2 regions of the Desulfonispora thiosulfatigenes DSM 11270 genome follow, and region 2 is predicted to be linked to the other one. Evidence: riboswitches for the same ligand, from Rfam matches in the RefSeq annotation. Region 2 holds a riboswitch; the other holds the start of a gene.

Region 1 (7,453 bases), on a different contig from region 2:
ACTCTTTGTAACAATAATGAATATTACTCAGTGTCAAAAAACTCAAGGGCTTACCTCCTAATCAACGTATAGAGCAAATTTCTCAGAATAATCCTCTGCACTATGTTCGATGTCTACTATGTTGACTAAATCACTTAAATTAAACCGTCCATCATGATGCCAACCTGATTCAGGAGAAGTCATGTTTCCAAGCGCGGTTATACGAGTAACCCCTGCTTTAGCTAATAAGTCTGAAATGGAGAAAAGTTCTTCTGGCGTTGCTGCAATACCTACTGTTTGTAAAAGAGAACGAAACGGTTCAATATATTCAATAATTTCATCAAGTTGATCTACAGCAATAATTTTAATAACTCTATTTAAACAACTAGGTATTAGTTGACTACAATCTTCTTCATAGACAACAGTCCAGTCATTTGATGAATTACTAATTATTTCTTTCATTGGTTCGTGAAGAATGCTGAGCTCTTCTCTGTTTTGCCAAGCAGCATTAGCTGTCATCTCTTCTATGGATAATTCTCTTTTAGGATACCTTTCCTCAAAACATGCCAGTTCGTAAGCAACATATCTGGCAAATTCCTTCGGAGAAACGCTTCCACCCTTTTCAACAAAGAAAAAATGAGGTGAATAGCATCCTTGTTGATCATATCGAATAATATCATTTGCCGCATCATGAGCAGCTTGAACGGCTTTTCGTGCATCTAAAGCCGCATTTGAGACCATCCCAAAACTAATTTTATGACCAAATGGGAGAAACCTAGTTGTAATAGGAATTTGTTCTCTAAGTGAAGCTAATGATTGATTACTCCCATAACCAACTACTAGGTCAGCCTTACTGAAAATCCTACTCTCACGAACTTTGTCTCCCCCTTTCCACCAAACAATTGCGACACAATCAGCTAATCTAGGTTCTATTTCTACCAATGCTTGAACAAATAACCCCGCAAATAAAGGTTCATTACTTGAAACCTTACCGATATTTCCTGATTTCACCATAAGACTAGATATAAGACTCCATATAGGAAGAGCCGGTACATTTCCCGCCCAGATATGAACTACAAGATCTTGTCCTACTGCCTTTGAAAAACCACCTTTTGGCCTAGGTTGAAAATCATCTAAAAGCATAGGATTTTCAAAATCTTCCGTCAAGAATCGATAGAGCTGCGGTTTGCGAAAGGTTTTTAAATATGACGTAAGACCTAAACGAATAATTTCCTCATTATACCCAGTAATAATAGGCAGCAGTTTTTCTGCCTTCTGCCTATAATATGAACTTTTATCGAGAAACTTTGCTATAGTTTGATCTAAAATGTTGATAATTTGGTTTACAGTAAATGATTTAAGTACAGTTCTGCTATTCTTTTTAATCATCTCTGCCACGGCAGAAAGCTGCTCCTCTGAAAGTATAGGTATTTCTATTTCCAATATTTCCCTTTCCCTTTTAAAAGTCAAAGTCTGCCATTCCAGCTTTTCTTGGAAGCTAAGGGGTAAATAGCCGGCCTTTTCTATCATAGAGATACTCCTTTCTTTGCCTGAATAAATTCCTCAACTGCAATAGAGCAACCTTTGGCTTCTGCACCTTCTGACCTGCCCAACAGAAGAAAACCATTTTCTACTTCTACCCCTATATCTTCAGTAAGAATGGTGGTCACCGAGTTAAAATTAGCTAAATCACAATGAACAAGTAAACCTTTTTCCCCTTTAGGTACATCTTGTCCTGTTATAGGGTTAATGACCCTAGTTTTTATCCAATGAGGTCCAGACTTTATTGAAGGAATTACCATGTTTCCATTATCATAAAACTGGGTACTCAGCTCCGTCATACCATACATGTTGATACAATTTTTCCTATCAACTCCAAAGCAACTCGAAAGACGGTTATAAAAGTTATCCAAATTCATCTCTCTTGATTGATTTTTAAATCCTCCTGTATCGAGAATTCTACTCTCTTTAGGCAGATTAAATACTTTTCCCATCTTTTCTAATTCATCTAATATATGTACGAAACTATAGCTTGCACCTAATAACGCACAAGGCTCTCCTGACTTTTCAAAATGTTCTAATTTTTCTATAAGATATTCTATCTTTAAACCATTATCATCAATAAAATAGGAACTATGCTCTGTTCCAAATTCCTGTAGAGCAAAAGCCAGATAATGAGCTAGAGATGAATTTGGCATCTCTTCTTCTGTCGGAAAAAGAATTCCCATGTGAATTTTTTCATTTTTTCCCATAAAGCGTTCTCTAAAATTATATTTCATGGACAAATCATATAAATACAAGTTAGGATGATAATGTTTTCCACGAATCCCTTGCGTTGTGCCACTAGTCATAAAAATCCTTTCAGCTTTATCAGGATTGATACAACTTAAGGAAAAATCTTTAAAAGCATCAACTGGCACCGGAGGAATCTGTCTCCATGTTTTCACTGTTCTTGGGGTAATTCCCTTTAGACGACAATATTTTTGATAAGGTAGATTATGCTTATAATGATAAGCATATAGATACAAAGCAAGCTCATTAAATTGCTCATCTGAAGCATGTCCTTGAACAATAAATTTACTGACATAATTAATTACTTCTTGTTCACTCATATATATATTTCCCCCTAAAAAAAATAAACACTTTGCGTAAGCAAAGTGTAATAATTTAATCACATTCCCTACGCTGGCATTACCCAACAGGTTCAATCGGTCTACGAAAACATCATACTCTCAGCCTTTTCAAGCTCCCGATATAAAATATATTGATTTTTCTTTTAATTAAGTATACTTCTTCTAATAAGTAATATCAACCTAATTTGCCATAGGCTTATCCATAATACCAAAACAAAGTATATTCTATTTTTATTTTTCCGTTTATAGAACAGCTTAAAGGCCTACTTCTTTCGCAAAATAAACTTTATTAAAATTGCCTACTTTTTTAATATTATACGCACAATATCCTGAGTTAAATAGTTCTTTTTGTTTTTCATAGTCAGTATTTAAAACAATAATTGTCTCTTCTTTCTTTAAAGAAAGGGGATTTTGTAAATCTTGATATAATATATATCTTAGTTTATTTCCATATTTTTTAGATATTTTTTTAGCTACCATATTAAGTCCAGTCAAAAACACATTTAAGCTTGGATAATTGAAAGGGGAAACTGTAGCCATGGTATAATGCCACTGGTCTCTTTCCATAACTATTTCTTGTAATTTATTAGCCATTTGTTTCTGCAAATTATTACCTCTAAAATCTGGATGGACAGCTGCTACCTCATAATGAATTACCTTTTTTAATTCTTTTTTGTCTAAATTAAGATCTAGACCTAAGTTATCTTCTTTGTCTCCCGGAACCATAGTAGCAAAATAACCGCATAAATTTCCCTCAAAAAATGTTCCTACCATAATCCCTTGACCTGTTAAAATTTCTAAAAATTCTCCTTCTGATGTAAAGGCATAAATATCAGGATTATTTAAACTATTTATAATTTCATTTTGGAGAAACATGACTTCTTGTAAATTAGATTCATTTAATAAATCAATTTTAAAGATATTTTCAATATTCTTCACCTATGTTTAACCTCTATCCTTTAAAAAAATTTTCTAGATAAATTCTGTTAAGCTTTCCTTGATTTCATTTAGCTGTTTTGCTGATACTCCACCATCTAAAGCTGACAGTAAACTTAAATAGAAGTCTTCTACCTGCTCTTTTATTTGCTTAATGAGCTTTTCAAATTCATCTTCCAGGACACTTTCATATAATGTTTGAATCCTTTTTTGTTCATTTTGTAAATATTCATCTGCCTCAACTGTGAGCACGCGACTAATTTCTTCGCTCATTAATTTGTTTTCACCTTTTTCAAAAAATGCTTTGGGATTTTTAAAATAATCCATAGCCTTTGCAAATAATCCAGATGATATATCTTTAAAAGCCACTTCAAAATCAATTTCTCTTTCATTTTTAAATTCAAAAGTAGAAAAAGATACATCTTGATTGACATCACGAATTTTTTCCCCCAGCATTATCTGATATTCTGCTGTTATTTTTTCTGCAAAGCGATCCAATCTTACCGTTGTTGCTCTCATTTCTTGGGCAAAATCAAACCCAATTTGCTCGAGTAGTTCATTAAGACAATTTCGCAAAACTTGCTTTAAATTATGACCATCATCGCGTAAGACCATCGGATTAAATGATTCTTTAAATAAATCACTAAATCGCAAAAATACTCTTTGCTTTATGTAATAAATTAACTCTTCTGTTTCTTGATCTATTTGATTTTTTAATTTTTTTGCTGTTTGCTGTGTAATAATTTCGGTTATATTTATTTTTTCAGCTTTAATATTTTCTCTTTTCTTTTGTTTAACTACAGCATCTTCATTCGTACTCTCAATTAGTTTTTCTACTAAACTATATACTCGTCTTAGTTCATTTTCAGATGCCCTTGCCGCCATATTTGCTAAATCATGTGTAATAAAATAATAAAAAGATTCCTCAAAAACTGGCATCCCCGAAATAGGAGGATCTACTTTTTCCTTTTTTCTTTTAGTGCATGTAAGCTTGATAATGAATATAAATTAGGTTTTCTAACACCATATTTTATTAAATGCTCGTGAACATATTCGATTACTTCTTCTTTTTCTTCCTCATTATTTGCTAAATCAATAGCATTTATTATGAAAAACATCTTATCTAACTGAAATGAATCCTTTACACGGCCTAGTTGAATCAAGAATTCTCGATCAGGTTTTGAAAACGCATGATTATAATACGTCACAAATAATATAGCGTCTGAATTTTTGATATAATCAAAAGCTACGCTGGTGTGACGAGCATTAATAGAATCTGCTCCTGGTGTATCAACGAGTGTAATACCCCTCTGTGTTAGCGAACAATCATAATAAAGATCAATCCATTCCACAAAACAAGACTTTTCTTCCTTAGCAACGTAATCACCAAACTCATCCATTGTTGTTTCTATTACACTTCCAAACTGTCCTTTAAACGTTTTAAACCCACGTTTAAAGGCTTGTAAAAAGGTAAAATTAGCTTTTTCAGATGCTCCTTGTTGACCAGATTTACTATCAATGTTTTCTACAATTTCTAATGCATTATTTAAGCTTTCTGCATGAAATTCAAATAATTTTAACGCATGATTTATATCCTCCAGCATTGCCACTTCTTCTTTTACTTTAATAATAACAGTACCATGCTGATATTTATTATTTACTGGTTTAATTTTATTAATAGCTGCTGTCATCGGATTTGGCGATACAGGTAAAACCCTCTCACCAATTAATGCATTTGCAAAGGAGGATTTACCTGCACTAAAAGCCCCAAACAATGCAACCGTAAAGCCCTTATTTTCTAATCTATTCCCTTTTTCCTCTAACTCACTTGCCAGCTTTTTAAAACCAGGTAAATCTTTTATTATTTGGGCCGTTTTGTTTAATTTTTCTGATGTCTGCTTCATCCTGTCAGATGATTCATCTAGGGCTAATTTATTTGGGGTGCTTACAACTTTGCTAGTTAACTCTTTATTCTTTGAATTTTTTAATGGCAGGTTACTTTTTTCCAGAATCTTTTGCACTATCATAGTTTTTCCATCGACTACTTCATATTCTTCTTCCACTATATTAAATAAATGACATCTCTCATCCTCCAGAGCCTCTGCATTACTAATTAACATTTCGATCTTTTTTCTATGAGCTTGCTCAGTTGACTCCTGCTTTTTTACCTGTTCAAAGGCAGTAATATACTGCTTAAATCCAGCTAACTTTTCAGATATCCTAGCTTCAACAGCCTCATTTTTCTCTTGTAAAGAGGTCAATATTTCATCTTTTAGCTCTTCTAAACTATTTTTCGCAAAGCTTTTAATCTCACTTACTACATCAGTTGTATAATTCATAACAGTGGTATTTGATAAAACGGCTCCTCCTTTTACCAATGAGGTTAATAATTGGCTTGAAAAATTTACATGGAAATCTTGAATCTTAGCTAATAATTCTTTATTTTCAATCCGCTTATCTTTTAAAAAGTTTACGAGAAAGTTCCGCAGATGCCACTCTACTTGTGATTTAGTTTTAATAAGGGTATCTTGATAAAAAATATCCAACCTTTTTTGCCGCTCTTCCTCTGTTTTTTGTTTTCTAAATAAAAATCCAGCCTTAAATCCTGGTTGGCACGACTCAAGATAAGACTGGGCTAATTCTCTAGTTTGAAATGACATTAAATAGGCACTATCTAAGAGTCTTTTCACTTCAGAATTAAATTCCTGTTCTGCCTTTTCTACAGCACCAATTAAATCGTTTTTTTCCTGCCATAAGCCATTATAACTATTTTCTAAATCTTCATACTCCTTGGACGACAATTTATTTAAAATATCCCTAAAAGGCTTCAGCATTAGCTCATTCTTTTTATTTATTAAATCAAAATGGTCTTTAAGCAATTTTTGCAGAGAATGAAAGATAGACTTAACGAGTAAAGTATCTTTTTCTTCTAGCCGTTCTGCTAAAAAATCCTGCAACCTCTGAAATTGATTATGTTCATGCTTCTCTTCTTTTAAAGAAGTATAAAAAATATCCGCAGGATTTACGCCCCATGAGGCAAAAGATTCAGCTACGCTTATTTTAAAGTCAGTAAAAGAAAGTTCCTTATCAGAATGCTTGTCTACTTGATTAATGACAAGATAAACTTCTTTACCAGCCTCAGTTAACTCTTTGATAAACATAAAGTTTACCTCTGATTGCACATGATTATAATCCATCACATAAAAAACTAAATCAGCAAGATAAAGCGCAGACTCTGTGGCAATACGATGCGCATCATCTACTGAATCTATACCAGGAGTATCCATAATCACAGTTTTGCTTGGCAAATTTATATCTGTATAACTTATTTCAATTTCTTTGATTAGATCTCCATCTTTACAATAATTTTTTACCATTTTATAATCATAGGGAGCACGATATAAGCGTGGTTTTTCATTTTTAAAAAAGACCTTTGCGTATTCATCTCCCTCTTTTACCTTGACCAGATTTGCACTAGTTGGTATGGGGCTAGACGGCAAGATATTTTCTCCCACTAAACGATTAATCATACTGGATTTTCCGGCTGAAAAATGACCACAAAAAGCAATCGCAAATTCTTCTTTCACTAGCTTACCGGCTAATTGTTTAACCTTTTGCGCATTATCTTGATCACCCTGTGCTAATAGATATTCATAGAAAGCTAAGATTTTTCCCTTTAGTATCTTAATTTTTGCTTGCTGATTTATATTTTGAGTCATACATAAATTCTCCTTACATCAAACTTTATATTAATCTATAATAGTGATAACTTAGCCATCTTTAATAGCCTATTATCTCGTATTCTAAATATTCTTCACAATTTAGATTACTCCTTTACTTTGCTTCATAATTTCTCATATTTACTGTATTTTCGACCTATATATATATTTTATCTCAAATTTAGT
Region 2 (7,453 bases):
TTTTTATGAACCAAGTATTCAGCAACCCATATTAGGAATAGTTGTAGAAAATGCAAAGGAATATGATCAACAGAGATTTGAAAGAATCGTAGAAAGTAGTTTAACTAAAATGGTAGACGAAGGTATAGAGCCGGAATTAATTAAAAGTGCAATTAATCAAGTGGAAATTTCATTGCGTGAAGAGAGTTTAAATGCTGGTCGAGGAATTAACTATAATATGAAGGTAATGAGTAGCTGGTTATATGATCATGACCCCAGCCTATTTTTAGAATATGAAGAAACTTTAGAAAAAATAAAATCAGAAATACCTAATAAGTATTTTGAAAATTTAATTAAAACTTATTTATTAGAAAATAAGCATCAATCTCAGGTTATCGTTAAACCTGACCCTTATCTTTTAGATAAAAACAAGATAAAAGTAGCAGAAAGGTTAACAAAGATTACAGAAAGTCTATCAGAAGCTGATGTAGATGAAATCCTAAATTTAAATGAAAAGCTAAAATCCTGGCAAGTAAAGCCAGATGAAAAAGAAACAGTAGCCAAAATACCTAAAATCTCTCTACGAGATATTAGAACTCCGCAAAAACCAGAAATGTTAAAAAAAAGTATAGAAGAAACCAATGTCTTACATCATCCTTTTGAAACAGGAGAATTAGTTTATTTAGATTTTTACTTTGATGCTAGTAAAGTACCTCAAGAGAAAATTTCCTATCTTTATTTACTAGCCCAGCTTTTAGGAAAGGTAGATACAAAAGGTTTAAGCCAGGAAGAATTAAAAGAGAAGATAAAAATGCATACAGGAGGAATTGGTTGTGAAGTTCGGGCTTTTACAGATTATAAGGATAAGAATGTCTTTTATCCTAAATTTATCATCTCGGCAAAAGTATTAGAAAGTAATTTGCCTGAGGTTTTTAAGATTTTATCTGAAATAGGTACGAGTAATTTTAAGGAAACTAAAAATTTAGCGACAGAGATTAAAAAAGTAAAATTAACAAGTCAAAATCTAGCCCTTGAAAGTGGTGAAAGGTTAGCTATTAAACGTTGTTTATCATATTTTAACCCAGGCGAAGCGTATAATGAGCTTGGAGGACTTAGCTTTAATCACTTTATTACGCAAACAGCTGAGGGATTATCTACAAGGGAAAACGAAATTAGGGCTAATTTACAAGAAGTAAGTAAGCTGATTTTTAACAAGCAAGGATTACTTATAAGCATTACTTGTGATAAAGATAAATATAAAAGTGTGAGCGATACTTTACCTGATTATTTAAAGAGCCTTAATAATAAACAAACAAAAGCTAACTTGTTTAAGTTTAAGATGGTGAAAAAAAATGAGGGAATCATTAGCCCTGTACAAGTACAACATGTCATACAAGGGAATAATTTTAAAAATCTAGGTTATGAATATCATGGTAGCATGAAGGTTTTAGAAAATATCATTGATACAGAGTATTTATGGAATCGAGTGAGGATGCAGGGGGGAGCATATGGAGCAAGGGCTAGTTTTAGTAGTACGGGAGACTTTATTCTCTTTTCCTATCGAGATCCAAATTTAAGCAAAACCTTAGAGGTATTTAAAGAATTACCTAAATTTATAGAAGGTTTTAAAGTTACTGATAATGAGATAAATAAGTATATTATTGGCGCAATAAGTGATTTAGATAGACCACTTAGTCCCTATGAACAGTCTAGGCTTTCGGCTATGAATCATTTAGTTAATTGTAGTTATAAAGATGTACAAGAAAATAGAAAACAAATATTGGATACAAACGAGAAAAAAATCCGGGAGTTAGTACCTCTACTTAAAAAGGTTTTAGAAGATGATTATCACTGTATTGTAGGTAATGAAAAGGTAATTAAGGACAATCAAGAATATTTTGGGCAAATAATGAACATAAATTTATAAGGATAATTTATTAAATGCATAAAAGAATTATTTTAAGAGAGGAATTGTTAAAAATATAAAGAATATATACATAAATATTTGCAATATTGTGTGGAGGGAAATTTATGAATCGTTTAAAAAATTCACTAGCAATTAAAATTTTAGTGCCAACAATTGTTTTAATTTTACTAGGATTATCGATCATTATTGCCACAAATGCTTATACCATTAATAAAGTAGGAGCAGAAGGCATACAAAACACAGGTATTGAAATGGCTAAACGAACTGCATCAGAAATGAATGATTACTTAAATATGTATGGATATGTCCTACATAATGTAGCAAAAACTGATTCTGTTAAGAATTTTGCTGCCATTACAGAGTCAAGAGATTTAGCGACATATTTAAATCGACCTGAGTATCAGGAATTTTACAAAGATATCAAAACAATAACGGATGAAGATGAAAATATTTTAACGATTTACTTTGCATCGGAAAAAAGTCAAAATTATTTTGATGCCACCCAGTTTATTCAACCAGAAGATTTTCGTAATGATAAAAGAAGCTGGTATGTGGAAGGAAAAAGTGAAAAAGGACTTTGTTATACTAAGCCATATACGGATCTAATCACAGGAGGTTTAGTTTTATCAATTACTACTCCTGTAAATGATAATAGTGGGAATTTTCTAGGATTATTGGTTATTGATATTAGCTTAGATTCCATTAATGATGTTTTAGCTAAATTAGAAACAGGTGATGGGTATGCCTATTTATTAGATAAAGAAGGTTGCTACTTAGCTCACCCAGATGAAGAATTAGTCATGAAGGCAAATGCTACTGAGCGTGAAGGAGATGTAGGGGTAGTTGCGAGGGAAATGATTAGTGGTGAATTTGGCTGGAAGGAAATTAATTTTGAAAATGAAGATTATTGTGTATTTTATTCACCTGTAAAATCTGCAAAATGGTCGGTAGGAATAATGACCCCAAAAAGCGTGATTACAGGTCCAATTAAAAAAATGGTTAATAGAAGTATCACGCAAGGATTGATAGCTCTATTAGTTTTAGTAGGTGTATTATTTTTTGTAGTCTGTTCAATAATAATTAAACCAATTAAAAAGCTAATGAAATTTTCCCAGGAAATAGCCCAAGGAAACTTGAGTATTAAAGAATTAGAAATTACCTCAAATGATGAATTAGGAAGGTTAAGTAGGTCATGCAATACTATGCTTTCTAATTTAAGAGAGGTAATAGATAAGGTAATAAATGGTGCTTCGACCTTAAATGTCTATAGTCAAGAACTTTCAGGAACATTAGATGAAATAAAGGCTAAAGCCACAACTATTGATATTGGAACACAAGAAATTGCTTCAAGTACGGAGGAGTCAAGTGCAAGCACAGAAGAAATAACAGCATCTAGTCAAGAAGTAGCTGATTCAACCAGGAAAGTAAGTCAAAAGTCTAAAGACGTAAGTGAAGCAAGTAAAAAAATAGCCCAGAGGGCAGAAGTAATTAAAGTACAAATTGAAGATGCTCAAAAAACAGAAAAGGCTATGTATGCTGAAAAACAAGCAAGTATTCAAGAAGCCTTAGAACAAGGAAAGGTAGTAGAAGAAATTAGTAAAATGGCAATGGTTATTTCAGATATTGCAGCTCAAACTAATTTATTAGCTTTAAATGCAGCAATTGAAGCAGCTAGGGCTGGAGATCAGGGTAGAGGATTTGCCGTAGTCGCAGACGAAGTACGTAAACTGGCTGAACAATCAGCACATACTGTTCAGGATATCCAATCTATTACCACTCAAGTACAAAGTTCTTTTTATAATTTAGCAGAGAACTCTGAAGGAATTTTAGAGTTTATTGATACTAAAGTAAATGAAGATTATGAAAAAATGCTACAATTTGGCTCACAATATTCTGAAGATGCAGAAGAGTTATGGACATTGTCAGAAGAAATGAGCATTAGCATGGAAAGTATCAAGAGATCTAGTGAAGAAATATCTATAGCTATGGAAGCTGTATCGGCAACAGCAGAAGGAACTTCGGCAGGTACCCAGCAAATTGCAATGAGTATTAATGAAACTACCACAGCAATTGATAATATTGCAGATTCGGCTCTCCATCAAGTAAAAATTGCCGAAGAATTAAATGCAGTAGTGCAAAAGTTTAAACTGAAATAAAGATATATAACCTGAACAAATAAAAAAAGCGTCTCGGCTTTTTGATTTAAGTCGAGACGGCCCTTTTCTTACTCTTACTCTGGTAAAACAGCTACCCAATTCACATAATAATTACTAGCAGCATTATCGCTAACCACGGTAAAACCATTACGATTTACTCTTGTAACGGTATCTACAAATGATACTTGACTTCCTTGACCTTTCCAATAGGAAGTTACAATTACTATTGGAGGGCTTGAAAATCTACGATTAAACCTGATATTTAATTCTCCAGTACGATTTTTTACAGCAGATCCGGCATCTATAACAGATCTATTTTGTGGAAACGGGAAAAATGGATTAAATGGGTTAAATTGCTGTTGAGGTTGCTGTTGACTCATCATTGGCATTTGATTATACATATAATTTTGACTATTATACATTAAACTACTCCTTTCAAATTAACTTTTCGTGGTTATAATTTATCATATTCTCGTGATTAGTTTTGGTTACTGTATTAATAAGAAAAGCGGCTATAAAGGTAAGGATATTAATAATTGACATTAATATAAAGATAATTTGAAATACTCTTTACATTTATTAAAATATTCATTATACTATGAGTAATTAAATATTTACGGAACAAGGGGAACCTATACTGATAGGCTGAAAGTGAGATGTTATCTCTTACCCTTCGAACCTGATTTGGTTAGTACCAACGTAGGGATGTTCAGCGATTAATTTTATTTTTAATATTAATGCAAATCCTTAGGGGTTTGCATTTTTTTTATTTAAGAAAAAGGAGGCGATAAAATGAAAATTAATGGACAAGAAAGTTATCTTGAAGTAGGAATAAGCGTTAGTGAAATGTTGTGCAAACTAGATATCAAAGAAGACAAGGTAATTATTGAAATAAATTTAGAGATTATACCTAAAGATAAATATGCTGAAACAAAGCTTAATCAAGATGACAAGGTAGAAATTGTTACGTTCATGGGGGGAGGTTAGGATGAAGGTATATGTTAATGAAAATCCTAAAGAAATAAAAGAGGGCACATCTTTATTTGAATTAAAGGACATTGTGAAAAAAGACACAAATATCATTGTTTTAAATGGAGCCCCTATAACTAAAGATAGGATATTAAATCAAGATGATAGGATAACATTTATAAAAAAAGGCCAGATACCTAGTAAAGAAGAATTAGAAGCACTTTTAGTAGCCAGGCACACCCCAGGAGTTCATGCTAAAGTAAAAAAATCCATTGTAGGAATAGCAGGACTAGGGGGACTCGGTTCTAATGTAGCAATTTCTCTTGCTAGACTAGGTATCGGTAAATTAATCTTGGTTGACTTTGACCGAGTCGAACCAAGTAATTTAAATAGACAACAATATTTTACCAGACATATAGGGATGATGAAAACAAAAGCTTTAGAAGAATTAATTAAAGAGATAAATCCCTTTGTAAAAATAGAGACAAAAGACATATTTTTAGATCAAGATAACCTCATAGATTGTTTTAAAGAAGTAGAGATTATTGTAGAAGCTTTAGACAATCCAGAAAGTAAAGCAAATTTAGTAAATACAGTATTAACAAAAGATAAAGAAAAAATAATTGTGGCAGCTTCAGGTATGGCAGGATATTTTTCTAATAATACAATTAAAACCAAAAAAATTAGAGATAACTTTTATTTAATTGGTGATGATTTTTCAGAAGTACAGATGGGTTGCGGGCTAATGGCCCCTAGGGTTGCTATAGCAGCAAATCATCAAGCAAATACAGTTTTAAGAATTATTTTAGGTGAAACAGAAGTTTAAAAAATGAAAATTGGAGTGATAATAATGGATAAATTAAATATAGGTGGACACAGTTTAGATAATAGATTATTAATAGGTACTGGAAAGTATCCAAATCATAGAATTATGTATGATGCAATTCAAAAAAGTGGTAGTAAAGTAATTACCATGGCTTTAAGAAGAGTAGATATTAATTCTAAAGAAGAAAATATTTTAGACTTTATCCCAAAGCAATGTATCTTTCTTCCTAATACATCAGGAGCTAGAAATGCTGAGGAAGCAGTAAGAATAGCAAGACTTGCAAGAGCTTCTGGGTGTGGTAATTGGATTAAAATAGAGGTTATTTCTGATAGTAAATATTTATTACCAGATAATTATGAAACAACTAAAGCAACAGAAATATTAGCAAAAGAAGGCTTTATCGTTCTTCCTTATATGAGCCCAGATTTAATGGCAGCTAAAAGAATGGTAGAAGCAGGAGCTGCAGCTGTGATGCCACTAGGTTCTCCAATTGGAACTAATAGAGGAATTAGAACTAAAGAATTAGTACAAATTATGATCGATGAAATTAAAGATGTGCCAATTATCGTTGATGCTGGTATCGGCAAACCTTCTGAAGCAGCTGAAGCAATGGAAATGGGAGCAGGGGCAGTTCTAGTAAATACGGCAATTGCCACTAGTAGTGACCCAATTCAAATGGCAGAAGCCTTTTCCATGGCAGTAAAAGCTGGTCGCATGGCGTATCTTTCAAAATTTGGACCTGAAAGACATTTTGCAAGTGCATCTTCGCCTCTAACAGGATTTTTGAATGAAGGTGCTTGCTAATGAGTTTTTATAATGTTTATGAAAAATATAAGGATTTTGAAGTTGAGGAATTTTTTGAAAAGGTTACTGAAAATGATGTTTTAAGATCTTTAAATAAAGATAGATTAGATCAATGGGATTTACTAACTCTTTTATCACCACAGGCCAGTAAATTCTTAGAGCCAATGGCTAGAAAAGCACAAAGACTAACTCAGCAACACTTCGGTAAAAGCATTTTATTATTTACACCGATGTATTTATCTAATTATTGTACTAATCGCTGTGTATATTGTACATATAATGCAGAAAACCATATTTTCAGAAAAAGGTTAAGTATGGAGGAAATAGAGATTGAAGCTGCTGCTATAGCTAAAACTGGTTTACAACATATTTTAATCTTAACAGGGGGATCTAGAGAAATAACGCCTGTTGAGTATATCGTTGATTCAGTTCAAGTATTAAAGAAATATTTTACATCTATTTCAATTGAAATTTATGCGTTAACTCAAGATGAATATAAAAAGGTAGTAAATGCTGGTGTTGATGGTTTTACTATTTATCAAGAGGTATATAATGAAGAAATTTATGATAAGGTGCACTTAAGTGGAGAGAAAAAGAATTATCGCTTTAGAATTGATGCACCCGAAAGAGCTTGTAAGGCAGGAATGAGAACAGTTAATATTGGAGCATTACTAGGCCTTAATAAATGGCGTAAAGAAGCTTTTATAACGGGACTTCATGCTGATTATCTGCAAAATAAATACCCAGAAGTAGATATAAGTATTTCTCCACCTAGAATTAGACCTCATGTTG

The links. Region 2 has a riboswitch for thiamine pyrophosphate ahead of thiS (sulfur carrier protein ThiS). Riboswitches for the same ligand answer to the same signal wherever they lie in the genome.
Region 1: it holds a riboswitch for thiamine pyrophosphate, as region 2 does, so the genes downstream of both, B8965_RS01150 (LuxE/PaaK family acyltransferase) here and thiS (sulfur carrier protein ThiS) in region 2, are expected to answer to the same signal.

The regions. Positions count from the first base shown of each region.
Region 1 covers NZ_FWWT01000006.1:31,193-38,645, forward strand. The annotation lists gene B8965_RS01140 (ABC transporter ATP-binding protein) at 1-46, opposite strand, end outside; gene B8965_RS01145 (acyl-CoA reductase) at 58-1,509, opposite strand; gene B8965_RS01150 (LuxE/PaaK family acyltransferase) at 1,506-2,591, opposite strand; TPP riboswitch at 2,639-2,742, opposite strand; gene B8965_RS01155 (hypothetical protein) at 2,868-3,551, opposite strand; gene B8965_RS12570 (hypothetical protein) at 3,585-4,487, opposite strand; gene B8965_RS01160 (dynamin family protein) at 4,505-7,267, opposite strand.
Region 2 covers NZ_FWWT01000013.1:158,103-165,555, reverse strand. The annotation lists gene B8965_RS04495 (insulinase family protein) at 1-1,906, shown strand, start outside; gene B8965_RS04490 (methyl-accepting chemotaxis protein) at 2,011-4,062, shown strand; gene B8965_RS04485 (H-type lectin domain-containing protein) at 4,137-4,484, opposite strand; TPP riboswitch at 4,677-4,785, shown strand; gene thiS (sulfur carrier protein ThiS) at 4,855-5,049, shown strand; gene thiF (sulfur carrier protein ThiS adenylyltransferase ThiF) at 5,051-5,857, shown strand; gene B8965_RS04470 (thiazole synthase) at 5,882-6,661, shown strand; gene thiH (2-iminoacetate synthase ThiH) at 6,661-7,453, shown strand, end outside.